Regions from separate parts of the Kitasatospora sp. NPDC002227 genome, predicted to be linked through region 2. Evidence: riboswitches for the same ligand, from Rfam matches in the RefSeq annotation. Region 2 holds a riboswitch; each other region holds the start of a gene.

Region 1 (5,250 bases), on a different contig from region 2:
AACAGCTTGGGCGCCGCCGCCAGCTTCGGATTGGCCCGGACGGCATCGAGGGCCGCCTTGTCCCGCCAGAGGCTCTGGATCCGCCACACCCCGTCCGCACCGCGCAGCAGCTCGGTGCGGACCAGCCCGTCCGGCAGCGGGCCGGCGATCAGCTCCCGGTACGACGTGACCAGCTCGGCCTCCCGGTCGTTCGCCACGACCGCACTGACCTCGCTCAGCACCTGTCCGCCCATCTCGCCCACCTCCGACGATCTGCCGAAAAACCGGACACGAACCAGCGTACGCCGCTACATTGGGTAGTCGATCGAATACCTTCTGTGAAAGGTGAACGGCATGGTCCGTTTGGCGATGGCGGCAGCGGCGGCACTGGCCCTGGCGGCGCTGGGCGCCGGCCCGGCGGGGGCGCGGGTCCTCCCGTCGGACTCCGACCTCGAGGTGGTCCGGATCGATCCGGACGCGACGACCCCAGGCGGCGAGACGGTGGTCCACGCCTTCGTGGCCAACGACGGGCCGGACACCACGGCTTCCCCCTTCACCGTCGAGGTGGACGTGCCCGGCGGGTTCACCTTGCTGACCCCGACCTTCCCCGCCACCTGCTCCACCTACCCGCACATGGTGCGCTGCACCTTCGGCCCCGGCCTCGCGCGTTACCGGACGGCGACCGCCCTCGTCCCGGTGGCCGTTGACGCAGACGTGCCCCCCGGCACGAAGGCCGAGGGGCACGTACGGGTCTTCAGTCTGGACGACCACAACCCGCGCAACAACGAAACGCCGTTCACCCTGACGGTGAGCTGACCGTCAGCGGTACACCCGCACGTAGTCGGCCTGCATGGTGATCGGGGCCGAGCCGGAGGGGGCCGGGTGGTACTGCCCGGCCCCGACCGAGAGGTTCAGGATCACGTACGCGGACCAGTTCGAACCGACACCGGTGCCGTCGGAGAAGACCTTCACCCCGTTGACGTACCAGTCCACCGATTTGGCGCCGTAGTAGGTGCCGATGGTGACCCACTGGTCCTTGTTGATCGCGCTCGCGTCGGTGTAGTACTTCGAACCCGACTTCACGTGGTTGGTGAGCTCCAGCAGGTTCGGGTTGTCGGGGTGGTACTCGAACGAGTCGATCTCCCCGTTGCCGTTCTTCCAGGTCCACAGCGCCGGCCAGGCACCGGAGCCGGCGGGCAGCTTGACCCGGGTCTCGGCGTAGTCGCCGGTCTTGACCTGGAAGCCCTCCTTCGTGCCCTCGGTGGTGAGGAGGCCGGTGTCCCAGGCCTGCTTGCCGTTCTCCAGGGTGTGGCTGGAGGGGTTCGCGGTGAAGGTGGCCACCCCGTTGGCCACGCTCACGTTGTTCGGGTTCAGCCAGTCGAGCTTGTTGTCGTCCGGGTTGTGGTTGCCGTAGCGGTACGAGGTGCTCGTGTTGCTCGCCCAGCGGTTGCCGTCGACGCTGCTGTTGAACTCGTCCGACCAGGTCAGCGCCTTGCCCGGCACGGGCGAACCGGTGGTCGGCGACGGCGTGGGCGTCGGGGTGGGGGTCGGAGTCGGCGTGGGGGTCGGCTTCGGGGTCGGGGTGGGCGTCGGCGTGACCGAGGAGCCGACGGTCAGGGTCCGGGAGGCGAGGTTGTGCCAGCCGCCCGAGAGGTCCTGCCAGAAGCCGAACTGGGTGTACGTCCCGGCCGGGAGGGTGCGCGCGCCGGTCGTGATCGAGACGCCGCTCGGGCAGATCCGCACGTTGGAGGCCGACCCGGGGAAGTCCAGGTTGCGGCCCGCCGCGTCGCGGATGCCCACGCCGAGGGTCTTCGCGGTGAAGCAGGAGGTGGAGTGCACGGTCAGACCGGCGGAGGCGGCCTGGCCGGCGGCCATCGAGGCCGGGGTCAGCCGGTCCTGGGTCACGCCGACGGCGGCCTGGGCCTGGCCGGCGAGCGGGACGGCCACGAGGGCCGCGACACCGGCGGCGGCGCCGATGCGGGCAGGGGTCACGGATATGCGCATGTTGGTCAGCCCTGTGAACGCCTGCGAGGTGAGCTGTCGGGTTCGGGCACACGGGTAGCCCGGCCGCCTGTGGAGCGGCTTCACCCCTAGCCGGGCCCGTCCGGCACCTGCGGGGTGGCAGGGCAGGGGGCATCGGCGACTTACCTGGTTCCCCCGCTCCCGCCCGCTCTTCTCCTGCTCGAGTACCCGGCGTCGGATGGGTGGGATTCGGCGTCCCGACGACGGGGTCCGCACGACGCGGACGACTTGTGAACGGTAAGCAGGGTGGCTGAGCACGGCCAAGAACTTCGCCCCCGAAGCGACGCACCTCACACCGGGCCCCGGGCGGCCGAGCCGCCCGGGGCGGTCGAGCGGGTGGTCCGTCAGTGCGGCTGGCTGACCTGGTAGCAGGCGACGTCGTACTGGGACGGCGCGCCCGCCTTGCTGTACGCCGCGCCGCCGGTGCCGGGGCCGGTCTCGTTGAAGGCCGAGCCCGGGGAGCCGGACGCGTGGCCGGGCTCGTTCGGCGCACTGGAACTGAGGCAGGTCTGGTTCGGCTGCCCGTGGCCGCTCGGGTTGGCTGCCGCGAAGGCCGCGCCCGCGCCGCCGAGGGCCAGCAGCAGACTCAGGAGGCCGGCCGCCATCGTGCGGAGCATCTCTCCTCCCAGGTGGTTCGAGTCCACGCGGCCGGTCGGCCGCGCGCCCTCCCCCTACCGGTACGTACGGGAGCGCCGCCGCGTTCAGCAGCAAGCGAAATGGAGCCGCGCCCGGTCAGCCGGTTCGGATAAGTTGGTGCCCGGTGTGTCGGCCGACGCCGCACCGAAGCACGCCGTACCGCCGCTCACCCACTGCCCGAGACGAGGACCGCCCGAAGATGACCGCGCCCCTGCCTGGCTTCGCCGGACACACCTACCTGTTCCAGGTCGACAACGGCGCGGCCTTCCGCAACGCCTACTCCGCCGACGGCACCCGGCTGCGCTGGGAGGGCCTGGGCGAGTCGGCCGGCCAGTGGGAGGACGTCTCGCTGCACGTCGCCCAGGTCGCCCCGCAGATCTGGTTCGTCAGCTGGACGGAGGCGAGCGGCATCACCGTCAGCCACGTGATGGACCTGGGCGCCATGACGGTCCGGGTCTTCTGGACGTACCAGGGCGAGGGCGGCCGCTTCGGCGAGCTGCACACCGGCACCCTGGAGCAGCTGGTCTGACCTGACGGCCCCTCGGCCCGGGAACCTTCGTTCGTTAGCAGTGGGCGGGGGCGCGGCTCCCCGCCAACCAATCATCCAGGGGGAGCAGTAGAGATGAGCACCGAGGACACGGCCGAGGAGGCCGCGACGGAGGCGGCGGAGGCGCCGAAGGAGTCGATGGACGAGAAGGACGCCAAGGACGCCAAGGACTCCAAGACGACGAAGAAGCGGCCGTTCTGGCAGGAGCTGCCGATCCTGGTGGTGGTGGCGCTGCTGCTCTCACTGGTCATCAAGACCTTCTTCGTGCAGGCGTTCTCCATCCCCTCCGACTCGATGCAGCCGACACTGGAGCGCGGCGACCGCGTCCTGGTGGACAAGCTCACCCCCTGGTTCGGCGCCACCCCGGAGCGCGGTGAGGTGGTGGTCTTCCACGATCCGGCGAACTGGCTGGGCGACGATCCGAAGAAGAAGCCGGGCAACGCCGTCCTGGACGGGATCGGCGAGGCGCTGACCGCGGTCGGGCTGAGGCCGTCCTCGGACGAGAAGGACCTGATCAAGCGGGTGATCGCGGTCGGCGGCGACACCGTGCAGTGCGACAGCGGCAGCCCGGTGAAGGTCAACGGCGTGCCGCTGGACGAGCCGTACATCTACCCCGGTGCCACCCCGTGCAACGACCACCCGGCCGGCACCGTCACCGTGCCCAAGGACCACCTGTGGGTGATGGGCGACCACCGCAACGACTCCGCCGACTCGCGCTTCCACACGGCCGAGCCGAGCGGCGGCTTCGTCCCCGTCAGCGACGTGGTCGGCCGCGCCTTCGTGGTCGCCTGGCCGATCGACCGCTGGCACACCCTGCCCGTCCCCCACACCTTCGACCAGAAGCAGCTCCACTGAGCTCTACCCCAGCGCGGCGAGTTCCGCCTCGGCGGCGACGGTACGGGGGTGCCGGGGGCCGAAGTACTCACGCCAGGCGGCGGCGCAGCGGGTGAGCTGCTCCGCCGCCTCGGCGCTCCGGCCCTGGGCGGCGAGGACGCTGCCGAGGGTGGTTTCGGCTTCCAGGGTGGCGTGGTGACGCGGGGTGAGGTGGGCCTCGGCGAGGTCGGCCGCCTGCCGTGCCTCGGCCTCGGCCTCGGCCAGGCGGCCGAGCCCGAGCAGCACCTGCGCGGTGACGGTGGCGACCGGTGCGGCGAGGGCGACCCGGCGGTCTGCCTCGCGCTGGAACTCCGCCCTGGCTTCGGCGGCGGCCAAGGCCTCCTCACCACGACCGCTGCCGGAGAGGCTGCGGGCCAGACCGAGCGTCAGGGTGACGCGCATGTCGCTGCCGGGCCAGCTCACCTTCGGCAGTTGCTCCAGCGCGGCTCTTGCAGTGGCCTCGGCCCGCTCGTGGCGGCCGAGCCCGTTGAGTGCCAGGACGCGGGCGTTCGTGACAGCCTGCCAAAACAGGTCCTTCCCTTCGTGCAGCTCGATGAGCTCATCGCACTCGCACTCGGCCTGCTCGTACTCGCCGAGGTGGACCAGGTTCTGGACCCGGTTGGCCCCGGCCCTCAGCGTCAAGATGTGGTCATCGCCGTGGACCCGGGCGTACTGTGCCCGCAGCTCCAGCGCCTCATCGGCGGCCTCGCGGTGGCGGCCCAGGGCGGACCACACCCGGAGCTTGGTGTCCCAGGCCTTCAGGGCGAACTTGTCGGGAGCGGCACGACGGCCCAGCACGGCCAGGAGGAGGCTCAAGGCCTCCTCGGGGCTGCCCTGCTCGAGAAGCAGGTTGGCGAGGCAGATCCGCGCCTCGCAGGTGATCGCTTGGTCCTCACCCATAACGGCCGGACAGTGCCGCACCAAGTCTCGGAACTCGGCCACGGCCTCGTCCCGGCGGCCCAGTCGCGGGAGCGTTTGCGCCCACTCGCCGCGGGCCTGCAGGGTCAGCGGGGCTTCGGCGCCGAGCCGGGCGGTGCGCAGCTCGGCCGCCTGACGGCAGGCCTGCTCAGCCTGCTCCCAACTCTCGTCCGCCGCGAACCGAATGCCTGCCAGACGTAGTTCGTCGGCACGCTGAAGGTCCCGCTTCTTTCCTCCGCCCAACAGCCCCGCGAACATGCCACTCCTCTCGATGG
Region 2 (5,250 bases):
CACCCCACCGGACCAACTGATCACCCTGGTCGTCCCCCCGGCACCGGACACCACCCCGGAACCCGCCTGGACCGGCCCCGGTCTCACGGCAGGAACCGCCCACCCCGACGCCACCTCGGACCGGACCGGACCCACCCTCACGACGAGCGACGGCCGACCCACCCCGGACCGGACCGGACCCAGCGTCGCACCGACCGCCGCCGACGGCGCCCCGACCGGCTCCGCCCCCTCGCCCCGCTCCTGGACCGGCCCCTCCTGGACCGGCCCCGGCCTGCGCGGCGGCGCCTGCGCCGACCCGGAGACCGCGCTCGCCGCAGGCCTCCGCATCGGCGAAGCCGTCCGCCTCGCCCGGGACTTGGTCAACGAGCCCGGCCAGGAGCTCACTCCCCCGGTCTTCGCCGAGCGGGCGCTCAAGCTGGCCGCGGAGACCGGGCTCGAGTGCGAGGTGTGGGACGCGCAGCGGATCGCCCACGAGCGGCTCGGCGGCCTGCTCGGGGTGAGCCGGGGCTCCCTGGTGCCGCCCCGGCTGGTGCGGCTGCGCTACCGCCCGGCGGGCGCCACCCGCCGGATCGCCCTGGTCGGCAAGGGCGTCACCTACGATGCGGGCGGCCTGGCGCTCAAGCCGAACGCCGAACTCGCCACCATGAAGGCCGACATGGCCGGCGCCGCCACCGTGCTCGCCGCGATGTCCACCCTCACCACTCTCAACTGCCCGGTCGCCGTGGACGGTTGGCTCCCCCTCACCGAGAACATGCCGAACGCGGACCCCATCCGCGTCGGCGACGTGCTGCGGATGCGCAGCGGCACCACCGTCGAGGTCCGCCACGCCGACGCCGAGGGCCGCCTGATCATGGCCGACGCCCTCACCCTCGCCGCGGAGACCAGGCCGGACGCCATCCTCGACCTGGCCACCCTCACCGACGCCGCCGCCGTCGCCCTCGGCCGCCGGATCGCCGCCGTACTGGGCACCGACCCGGCGTTGGTGGCCCGCGTGCAGGCGGCGGGTGCCCGCGCGGGCGAGCGCTGCTGGCCGCTCCCGCTGCCGGAGGAGTACCGGGGCCAGCTCGACTCCCGGGTGGCCGACCTGGTCAACTACACGATCGGTGTGCGGCACGGCACCGCGATGCTGGCGGCCCTGTTCCTCCGGGAGTTCGTGCCGACCGGCATCCCCTGGGCGCACCTCGACATCCAGGGCACGGCGCTGTCCGACCTGGACGACCCCGAATGGGGCCTGGGCGGAACGGGCTTCGGCGTGCGGACCCTGGTCGAGCTGCTCGTGTCCGGCGGCTGACCGCACCGCACTTCGCCTACCATCCGTAAGTATGAGCAGGTACGGGTGGGCGGCAGCGGCAGTTCTCGTGGCGGTGGTGGCGGTGACCGGCTGCCGGACCACCCAGCACCCGGGAGCCGCGCCGTCCACCACCTCTCCCACCCCTACCGCCACCAGTCCCAGCGCTTCACCGGGCCCCGCGACCGGCGCGTCCTACGACCCGGCCCAGTTCGCCCCGCAGGTCCGTACCTGGTCGGCGAAGACCGGGGTGTCCGCCCGCCTGCTGCTCGCCGTCCTCTACAACGAGGCCTACAAACCGCACGCTCCGGAGCTGGAGCGCGCCTGGCAGCGCCTCAAGCCGGACTCCGCCTTCGGCATCGCCAACATGCACCGGGCCGCCTTCGACGAGACCAAGCAGGAGCACTTCCCCACCCGCCGCTGGGAGGAGCTGCCGGACGACCCGGCGCTCGCGATCCAGGCCGAGGCCTGGTACCTGGCCGGCCTCGCCGACCAACTGCCCTCCCACTGGAGCTCCTCGTACACGAAGGACGAACTGCTCGCCCTCGGCTACAACACCGGCCCCGGCAACATGCTCGCCTTCGCCCGGGGCGCGCACCCCGGCACGCAGGCCCAGGCGTACCTGGATCATCTGCGTGCCAACCTGCCGAAGGCCGACCAGGCGCTCGCTCAGAACGGTTGAGCTGGTGGGTTTATGAGGCGCGTGATGATTGTGTGATGGTCGGGTTGCCGGGTTGTTATCCGACCGTGACTCCCTCTACGCTCGCCAACAGCCCGGACTCCACGGGCCCCGGACGCGGCACGCCGAACCCCGCCCACCGCGCACCCCGGGACCACGCAGCAGACCCCTTGGGCGGGGACGGGGGACCCAGGTTCCCACGCCGTGCACCCACGGCTAGGGGTGAAGCCGCCCAGCGCGGCCGGGCCACTCTCCGGTCCGAACCCGACAGCTCACCTCGCAGGCGTGCGGAGAGGGACAACTCGATGGTCTTCTCGGGCTCCGGACGTCACCGCCGCCCCACCCAGGCCGACCGCGCCGTGGCCGCCGCCTCCGTGATGGGCGTCGGCCTCGCACTGCCGCTGCTCACCGCGGCCGGCGCGCACGCCGTACCGGCCACCAGCTGGGACACCGTCGCGCAGTGCATGAGCGGCGGCAACTGGACCGCCAACGACGGCGACGGCGGCTACGGCGGCCTGCAGCTGACCCTGCGGGACTGGAAGACCTACGGCGGCGACCAGTACGCGGCCCAGCCGAGCCACGCCACCAAGGACCAGCAGATCGCCATCGCCGAGAAGCTCCTCGCCGACCAGGGCACCGTCCGCTGGCCCGGCTGCGCCACGGTCCTCACCACCGCCCCCGTGACTCCGCCCACCACCGCGCCCAGCACCCCGGCGACCCCGGTGACCCCGCCGACCACGGCCCCGGTCACGCCGCCCGCGACACCCGTCACCCCCGCCGTGCCCGCCACCCCGGCGCCCACGGCCCCCACGGCGCCCGTCACCACCCCGGCGGCCCCCACCACCCCGGCCACCCCGGCCATGCCCGCCGATCCGGCCGCCCCGCCCGCGGCATCCGCCCCCGCCACGACGCCGCCGAGCACGCCGGTCACCCCGGTCACCCCGCCGGTGACGGCCCCGGCCGCCCCCCAGATCCCGGCGGCACCGGCCGTTCCCACTCCCGGTGACTACACCGTGGTCGAGGGCGACACCCTCTCGGGGATCTCGAACACCTACCACCTCGGCGGTTGGCAGCACGTCTACGCCCAGAACCTCGGCACCGTCGGCGCCGACCCCGACCTGATCCACCCCGGCCAGGTCCTGCACCTGTCCTGAGCACCCCGGCCCTTCCTCACGGGCGCGGGCCTGTGCGAGATGCCCCCAGCCCGCGCTCGTGACGGCCTCCTCCCTGGCCGGCCGCCGCTGGGGCCCGGCCCTGGCCGGCACTCTGGTGGCACTGCCCATCGTGGCCGGTCCCATCCTCTTCATCAGCCCCCTGGAGCACGGCCGGGCGTTCGTCGCCCGCGCCGCCTCCGCCTCACTGCTCGGCCTGGTCTCGCTGGCCCTGTTCGCGGTCGTCTTCGCCCGGCTCCGCCACAGCTCAGCCGCCTGGTAGCCTGCCGTCCGCCCGCACACGTACGGGCGTTCGCACAGCAAGGAGATCCGCCGTGGAGTACGCATACAGCTTCGATCTGACGGTCCCGGAGCTGCAGGAGACCATGGCGCCCCCGGCTAAGGGCCTGTTCGCCGGGTTCAAGCGGAAGATCATGGACAAGAGCGTCCTCAGCATGTTCACGCACCTGGCCGGTCCGACCACCATCGAGCTCTCCGCCGAAGGCCTGCGGGTCACCAACTCCGACGGCACGCGCGACATCCCCTGGTCACAGGTACGCCTGGTCAACGAACGCCGGCTCTCCTGGGCCGTCCAGCTCGCCCCGAACGGGGTCGTCCTCCTCCCCGCCGCAGCCGTCCCGCCGACCGAGCGGGCCGCCCTGGCCCAGCACCTCCGCGCCTGGGGCCCCGGCTACACCGTCCGCGAGGGCGGCATGGCCGGCGTCGCGGCCTGAGACGCCGCGGCTCATCGGTGCCCGTCCTCCGTCCGACGCTCGACGCCTCGTGGGGCGTCCGCTGCCGCCCGGGCCGCCGGAGCTGACCGCGTCGTTGTCAGCGGTGCCGTGCATGATCAGCGCATCGGTACCGCGCCAAGGACGAGGAAGCACCATGCCCATCACCAACCAGCAGATCGCCGAACACCCCTTCCTCCAGGGGATGTACCGGGACTCCTACTACCCCGACCACGTCGTCGACCAGGGCCGGGCCGTCCTCCTCCGCCTGTGCGAGCGCATCGAGGCCGAACAGCCCGCCGACCTGTCCGCCCTCTACACCCTCACCCACGCCGCCACCGAGGAGTTCAACCTCCTCGAGGCGGAGTTCGACGCGGCCGGCAGCGAGATCGAGACGGTCGCCCGCGAGTACATCGCCGAGGAATTCTGGTTCCTCGCCACCGCCTACGGCTTCAAGGACGCCGACATCGAGGAACTCATCGCCACCCGCGACTGGTGACTCCCGGCGCACCGCACCATCCGCACGTCCGGAGGTCTCCCCGGCCTCGACACCATAATGGGAGGATGAACTTCGGGGTGGGGTCCGGCGGGAGCAACTGGGGCGGCGGGGCGCTGTGGGCGTTGCTGAAGCACACGGCGGAGCGGCTCGGGGTCGTCCTGCGCGAGTCGGACGAGGAGCGAGGGGTTGTCGCGAAGTACGTCGACGCCGGGAGCGGTCGGCGGGTGACGGTGTATCCGCCCGACGAGCGGCGTCGGGCCTTCCGGGTGAACCTCGCGAGCGACCTCCCGAGCAACTTCCCGCGCCTGGCTGGCGGATGGACCGCCGATCCGGCCGAGGTGGTCAGGGCGGTGGCAGCCTGGACCAGCGGAGCGGGACTCGAGGAGACCAAGGTGCAGGCCCCCTGCATCCAGTTCCGGCCTTGGGCCCTCGTGCACGAGCGGGAACCGTTCAGCGGGGCCGAGTTGGAGTGGCACCTCCAGTTGGACCGCATCCACTTTCCGCCAGACGACCGGTACCCGCGCACGCATGCGCTGCTGGCTGCGGCGTACGCCCAGCCGGTGCTCCGCCGGCTGACACCTGCCACCAGCATGATGAACGTCTGGTTCTCCACCAGTGTCAGGGCGAACTGGAAGACACATGTCGGGCACATCCTGTGGATGCACGAGAAGGGGGTCTACGGGGTACACGACGGGAGCGAGTTGATCGCGCGCTTCGACACCCCGGAGGAGGCCGTCGCCTTGGTGGTGGCCACCCTGCCGGAGGGGATCGGCCCGGCACGTTGAGGGCAGTGTCACCAACTGCTCAGCCCGTCAACGAGACCTGCCTGAGAGCCGCCGTCGCACCCGCTCGATCCGCTCGGCATTGCGCTCCGGCGCGTCCATGCCGACCCTGGCCCGGCG
Region 3 (5,250 bases), on a different contig from region 2:
CTGGTGACGACCCTGGTCACCACCCTGGAGTTCCCGGTGCTGTTCGGCCAGGTGCACGCGAGCCAGCCGCTCGGGGTCGCCGTGCTGACCGTCCGCAACCTCCTGCTGCTGGCCGCGACCCTGCTCTCCTGCCGCCGCCTCTGGCGCTCCACCCGGGCCCCCGAGGCGCCGCGCACCGTCGTCCTGCCCGCCCTCCCGGCGGCCCCGGCCTACACCATCCGGCCCGGCATCACCTACGAGCAGCACCTGCTCGACGGCATCAAGTAGCGCCCTGTTCAGCCGCCGAACAGCCGCTTCAGCTCCGCCACCCACTCCTTCACGAAGGCATCGAGCCCCACCCCCAGCTGGGCCCGCAGCAGCCCGTCCAGCCACTGGTCCCGGCTCGCGGTCGGCCCGGCCGCCCCGGCGGCGCGGTAGAACGCGGTCAGCCGGGGCTCCCCGTAGCGCTCGGCGATCAGCCGGCAGGCGGACCAGCCCAGTTCGTAGGCCTGCGCTATGCCCACCGCCCCGGCGGTGAAGTCGCTGTCGAGCGGCAGCGCGGCGGGCAGCCGCCCGGCCTGGACGTCCTTGGCGAGTTCGGGGGCGATCTGCCGGGGCGTGCGGCCGGTCGACCGGTAGCCGGTGTAGTCGGCGACGCCCTCCGAGAGCCAGAGCGGGGTCCAGGCCCTGGTGTCGGCCCGGGTGGCCACATGGGTGGCCTCGTGGGTGGTGACGACCCGCCGGCCGAGGTCGGTGAGCTCGGCGTACGCCTCGGGGTTGAGCACCACGCGGTCGGCGGCGGACTGCCCGTCAGGGCCGGTCGCGGCGGTGGTGACGGCGGCTATGCCCTGGTAGTCCGCCGCTTTGACCCCGAGCAGCTGGGCGAACTGCTCCTCGCTGGCCGGTATCTCGAGCAGCAGCCGCCCGGCCCAGCCGCTCCCCCACACCTCGCTGACGGCCGGCACCGCGTGATCGGCCAGCGCCGCCGTCTTCGCCAGCTCCCCCGGCTCGCCGAGCCCGAGCACGGTGCTGCGGGCCCCGCGCACCACCCGTACGGCGCCCAAGTCCCACAGCGCCACCGCCCCGGCGGGCTCGTCGGAGGCCAGCAGCCACCGCCCGCCACTGCGGACGAACTCCACCCGCCGCCCCAGCAGGGCCGGGTGCGCGTCCACCCCGTCCACCCGGTAGCCGAGCTCGGCCGTGGCGCTCACCCGCTCGACGGCCGCGCCGCTCTCGCCGCCGCCCACCGTCGGCTCGCCGACCCCGGTCAGCCGGTAGCCCAGCCCGGCCAGCGGCAGCTCCGCCAGCCGGGCCAGCAGGGTGAGCTCGCCCGGCACCGCCTCCGGCGCGGCGAGCGCGGTCAGCGCCGCCCCGTCCCGGCGCAGCAGTGCGGCGGACCGGGCCGTGAGCAGCGCCTCCAGCTGGGGCCGCACCGGGGGTGGGACGGCCGGGGCCGCCTTGGGCGGGCGCCGGACCGGCGGGGAGAGCAGCGCGAAGCTCCCGGCCGCGAGGAGCAGGGCTCCGCGCCGGGACAGCACGGGCTGCTCCCCTGCACCGGTCAGACCCGCACCACCCCGCTCACCGGCATCGCGCTGACGCTCTCGTAGCGCACCTTGGCCCCCGGGTAGGGCGCGTGCACCACGACACCGCCGCCGGCGTACATGCCGACGTGGTGGGCGTCCTTGTAGAAGATCACCAGGTCTCCCGGTCGGGCCTCGGCGAGGCTGATCCGCTGGCCCGCGTGGGCCTGCTCCTGCGAAGTGCGCGGCAGCGAGACTCCGGCCTGCCGCCAGCTCCAGTACATCAGACCGGAGCAGTCGAAGGTACGGGGGCCGGTCGATCCGTAGACGTACGGGGAGCCGATCTTGGCGATGGCGGCGGCCAGCGCGGCGGCGGCCCGCTCGGAGGAGGCCGGCTGGTTGCCGAGGTCGAGCCGGTCGGTGCCCCGGGTGGCGCGGCTCTCGGCCTCCTCGGCGTCCTGCGCGGCGAGCCGGGCCCGCTCGGCGGCGCCCAGGCTGTCCAGCAGGTGCTGGGCCGTGGCGAGCCGCTGCTGGACCTCCCGCTTGCTCTCGGTCAGCGAGCGCCGCACCTGGTCCAGCTCGCCGAGCTTGGCCTGGGCCTCGGCCCGGCGCTGGTCGAGGCGGCGCTGACGGTCGACCAGCTCGTGCAGGGTCTCGGCCTGCCGGGCGGCGGCCTGGTCCAGGCTGCGGGCCCGGCTGAGGTAGCCGGCCGGGTCGGAGCTGAGCATCAGCTGCACCGTCGGGTCCATCCCGCCCGCACGGTACTCGGCGGCGGCCACCGCCCCCAGCTCGCCGCGCAGCCGGTTCAGCCCGTCCTGCCCGGCGGCGACCTCGTCGAGCAGCCGGCCGCTCTCGGCCTGCAGGCGCTTCTGGGTCTCCTCGGCGGCGTTGAACCGCTCCGAGGCCTTCTCGGCCTCGTCGTAGAGCTGGTCCACCTGCGCCTTGACGTCCTTGCGGCTGGGCGGCTCGGCGGGGGCGGCCTCGGCGGTGCCGACGGCGGCGGCCAGCACCCCGGTGGCGGCCGCCGTGATGGCCAGCGCCCGGGCGATCCTGTGCACACCCGGCAGGGGGGAACGGCGAGGCATCGACATGCGGCAGAACATAGCGAGTACTGGCGATCTAGTCCAAACCTCCCCGAACTCGAATATTCGCCCACTAATCGGACATCAGATCCACTGCCGGGGAACGCCGCAGGCCCGGCACCCCCTCGGGGGCACCGGGCCTGCGGGAAAACCGGCGGAGCGTCAGACGCGCACGATCGCCACGATCGACATCGCGGTGGCCGACTCGTAGCGGACCACCGAACCGGTGTGCGGAGCGTGGATCATCTGGCCGTTGCCGATGTACATCCCGACGTGACCGCCACCCTCGTAGATGATCAGGTCACCCGGCTGGGCGTTGGCGATGTCGCGACCGACGTTGGTGCCGGCGTTCTCCTGCTCCTGGGAGGTGCGCGGCAGCGAGACGCCGGCCTGGGCGTAGGACCACTGCATCAGGCCGGAGCAGTCGAAGTTGTCGGGGCCGGCGGCACCGTAGACGTAGGCGACGCCCAGCTTGCTCTCGGCGGCGGCGATGGCGGCGGCGGCGTAGCCGCTGGCCGGCGCACCGGGGTTGAGGGTCGTACGGGAGGAGCTGCGCGAGGCGCGGTCGCCCTGCACGGCGGCCTTGGCGTCGGCCGCGGCCTTGGCCTCGGCGGCGGCCAGCGCGTCCCGCTCCTGCTGGGTCAGCGAGTCGAGCAGCGCCGTGGCCTTGGCCAGCTTGGCCTGGACGTCCTCCTTGTCGGCCTTGAGGCTCTTGGTGGTCGCGTCCAGCTCGGCGAGCTTGGCCTGCGCCTCGGCCTTCTGGCCGTCCAGGGTGCGCTGCTCGTCCTTGAGGGTCTTGAGCGCGTCCGCCTGGGAGGCGCCGATCTGGTTGATCGCGCCGGCCTGGGTCAGGAAGGAGTCGGGGGAGCTGGAGAGCATCAGCTGCACGGTGGGCGAGATCCCGCCGTTGCGGTACTGCTCGGCGGCTATCTCACCCAGGCTCTGCTGGATGGTGCTCACCTGCGCCTGCTGACGGGCCACCTGGTCCTGGAGGGCGCCGACCTGCTTCTGCAGGTTCTGCTCCTTCTCGGTCGCCGCGTTGAACTTCTCGGTGGCGAGCTCGGCCTGCTGGTTGAGCTGGTCGACCTGGGCCTTGACCTCGTCCTTGGTCGGCGCCGGGTCGGCGTGCGCGCCGGCCTGGGAGGAGAACGCGACCGCGGTGGCGGCGGCGGCGGTCATCAGGGTGATGCGAGTCCGGCTGGCGGGCTTGGGACGACGATGGGACGCCACGAAGGCGGGCTCCTTCTTCCTACGCCGCCTACCGGGTGAGCTGACGGGTTCGGGCTGGAAGAGATGCCCTACGACGCCTCACCGGCCCACCGTCTCACGACGGCCGCCCGACCTGGCGCCGATTCACCCCGAGGAACGTGGTTCCCCGGCTCCGATCGACAGCGCCCCCGCGAGGGCTCTCACTCAGGAGGGCCAACTCTCGGCCCGCCCCGCTGCTTCTCAGACTCGGCGGTTCCACCGCCGTCACCCGGGTTGGGTGAACGACCGTGCGGTGGTTCGGGGGACCAACCTAGTAACCCAACCGTGATCGGTTCAAATCCTTGTCGGAAAAAAGTCTGAATCTGCGCCAAGTTCGCTTGTGAATGCGACCGAGCGTGACAACGAAGGTACGCGCGGCTGACAATTCCTCAACTACGGGTGACGAAAAGGCCCACCGGAGGTGTCCTGGATCACAGGAGTGTCTCGGTGGGCCTCGGCGTGTCGAAGGGTCAGACGCGGCGGATGGTGTTGATCGACATGACGCTGACGTCCGCGATCTTGACGACGTCGCCGGTCTTCGGCGCGTGGATGAACTTGCCGCCGCCGATGTACATCCCGACGTGGTGCCGGTCGTTGAAGAAGATGAGCAGGTCGCCCGGCTGGGCGTCGGCGATCGAGGGCACCCGGGTGCCGACGGTGGCCTGCTCCTGCGAGGTGCGCGGGATCGACACACCGGCCTGCGCGTAGGCCCACTCCATCAGGCCCGAGCAGTCGAAGACGTTCGCGCCCTCGGCACCCCAGACGTAGTCGTGGCCGAGCTTGCTCTCGGCGGCGGCCACCGCGGTGGCGGCGTAACCGCTGGCCGGCGGCAGGTTGGCTAGCATGGCGCGGTTGTCGCTGCGGGAGGCGCGGTCGCCCATCACGGCGGCCCGGTCGGCGGCGCTCAGCTGGCTGAGCAGGCGCTTGGACTCCTGCAGCTTCTGCTGGACCTCGGCCTTGGCGTCGTTGAGGACCTTGGTGCTGCGGTCGAGCTCGGCGAGCACCTCCGCGGCTTCCTGCTTCTGCTGGTCCAGGCGGCGCTGCTCGTCCTTGAGGGACTTGAGCGTCTGCGCCTGGGTCGCGGTGACCTCGGCGGCGCTGGAGGCCTGCTCCAGGTAGCCCTGCGGGTTGGAGGAGAGCATCAGGGCGACCGAGGAGTCGATGCCGCCGTTGCGGTACTGCTCACCCGCGACGGCCGCGAGACCGGTGGCCAGCACCTGCATCTGCTCCTGGCCGCGGGCCACCTGGTCCTGCAGCTGGGAGGCCTGGGTACGCAGCTGGTTGGCCCGCTCGTTGGCACCGTTGTAGGCCTCGGAGGCCTTCTCCTGGTCCTCGTTCAGCTTGTCGACCTGGGCCTTGACCTCGTCCACGGACGGACGGCCGGGCGCAGCGTGGGCACTCACCTGCGCGGACAGGGCGAC

What was found. A riboswitch is a leader RNA that binds a small molecule or an ion and turns the genes downstream of it on or off. The one in region 2 is predicted to bind cyclic di-AMP.
Region 1: another riboswitch for cyclic di-AMP. It lies ahead of ABT095_RS08265 (glycoside hydrolase family 16 protein); the one in region 2 lies ahead of ABT095_RS13745 (LysM peptidoglycan-binding domain-containing protein).
Region 3: another riboswitch for cyclic di-AMP. It lies ahead of ABT095_RS16860 (C40 family peptidase); the one in region 2 lies ahead of ABT095_RS13745 (LysM peptidoglycan-binding domain-containing protein).

What each region holds. Positions count from the first base shown of each region.
Region 1 covers NZ_JBEOWY010000006.1:229,402-234,651, reverse strand. The annotation lists gene ABT095_RS08275 (antibiotic biosynthesis monooxygenase family protein) at 1-233, opposite strand, end outside; gene ABT095_RS08270 (hypothetical protein) at 334-795, shown strand; gene ABT095_RS08265 (glycoside hydrolase family 16 protein) at 799-1,983, opposite strand; cyclic di-AMP (ydaO/yuaA leader) riboswitch at 1,986-2,185, opposite strand; gene ABT095_RS08260 (hypothetical protein) at 2,346-2,618, opposite strand; gene ABT095_RS08255 (MoaF-related domain-containing protein) at 2,837-3,166, shown strand; gene lepB (signal peptidase I) at 3,260-4,039, shown strand; gene ABT095_RS08245 (tetratricopeptide repeat protein) at 4,043-5,233, opposite strand.
Region 2 covers NZ_JBEOWY010000012.1:101,002-106,251, forward strand. The annotation lists gene ABT095_RS13735 (leucyl aminopeptidase family protein) at 1-1,291, shown strand, start outside; gene ABT095_RS13740 (transglycosylase SLT domain-containing protein) at 1,323-1,970, shown strand; cyclic di-AMP (ydaO/yuaA leader) riboswitch at 2,119-2,267, shown strand; gene ABT095_RS13745 (LysM peptidoglycan-binding domain-containing protein) at 2,273-3,121, shown strand; gene ABT095_RS13750 (hypothetical protein) at 3,180-3,401, shown strand; gene ABT095_RS13755 (YcxB family protein) at 3,454-3,852, shown strand; gene ABT095_RS13760 (DUF5713 family protein) at 4,007-4,348, shown strand; gene ABT095_RS13765 (DUF6193 family natural product biosynthesis protein) at 4,414-5,133, shown strand; gene ABT095_RS13770 (hypothetical protein) at 5,161-5,250, opposite strand, start outside.
Region 3 covers NZ_JBEOWY010000015.1:150,754-156,003, reverse strand. The annotation lists gene ABT095_RS16875 (glycosyltransferase 87 family protein) at 1-267, shown strand, start outside; gene ABT095_RS16870 (hypothetical protein) at 276-1,517, opposite strand; gene ABT095_RS16865 (C40 family peptidase) at 1,538-2,590, opposite strand; gene ABT095_RS16860 (C40 family peptidase) at 2,744-3,811, opposite strand; cyclic di-AMP (ydaO/yuaA leader) riboswitch at 3,822-3,985, opposite strand; gene ABT095_RS16855 (C40 family peptidase) at 4,300-5,250, opposite strand, start outside.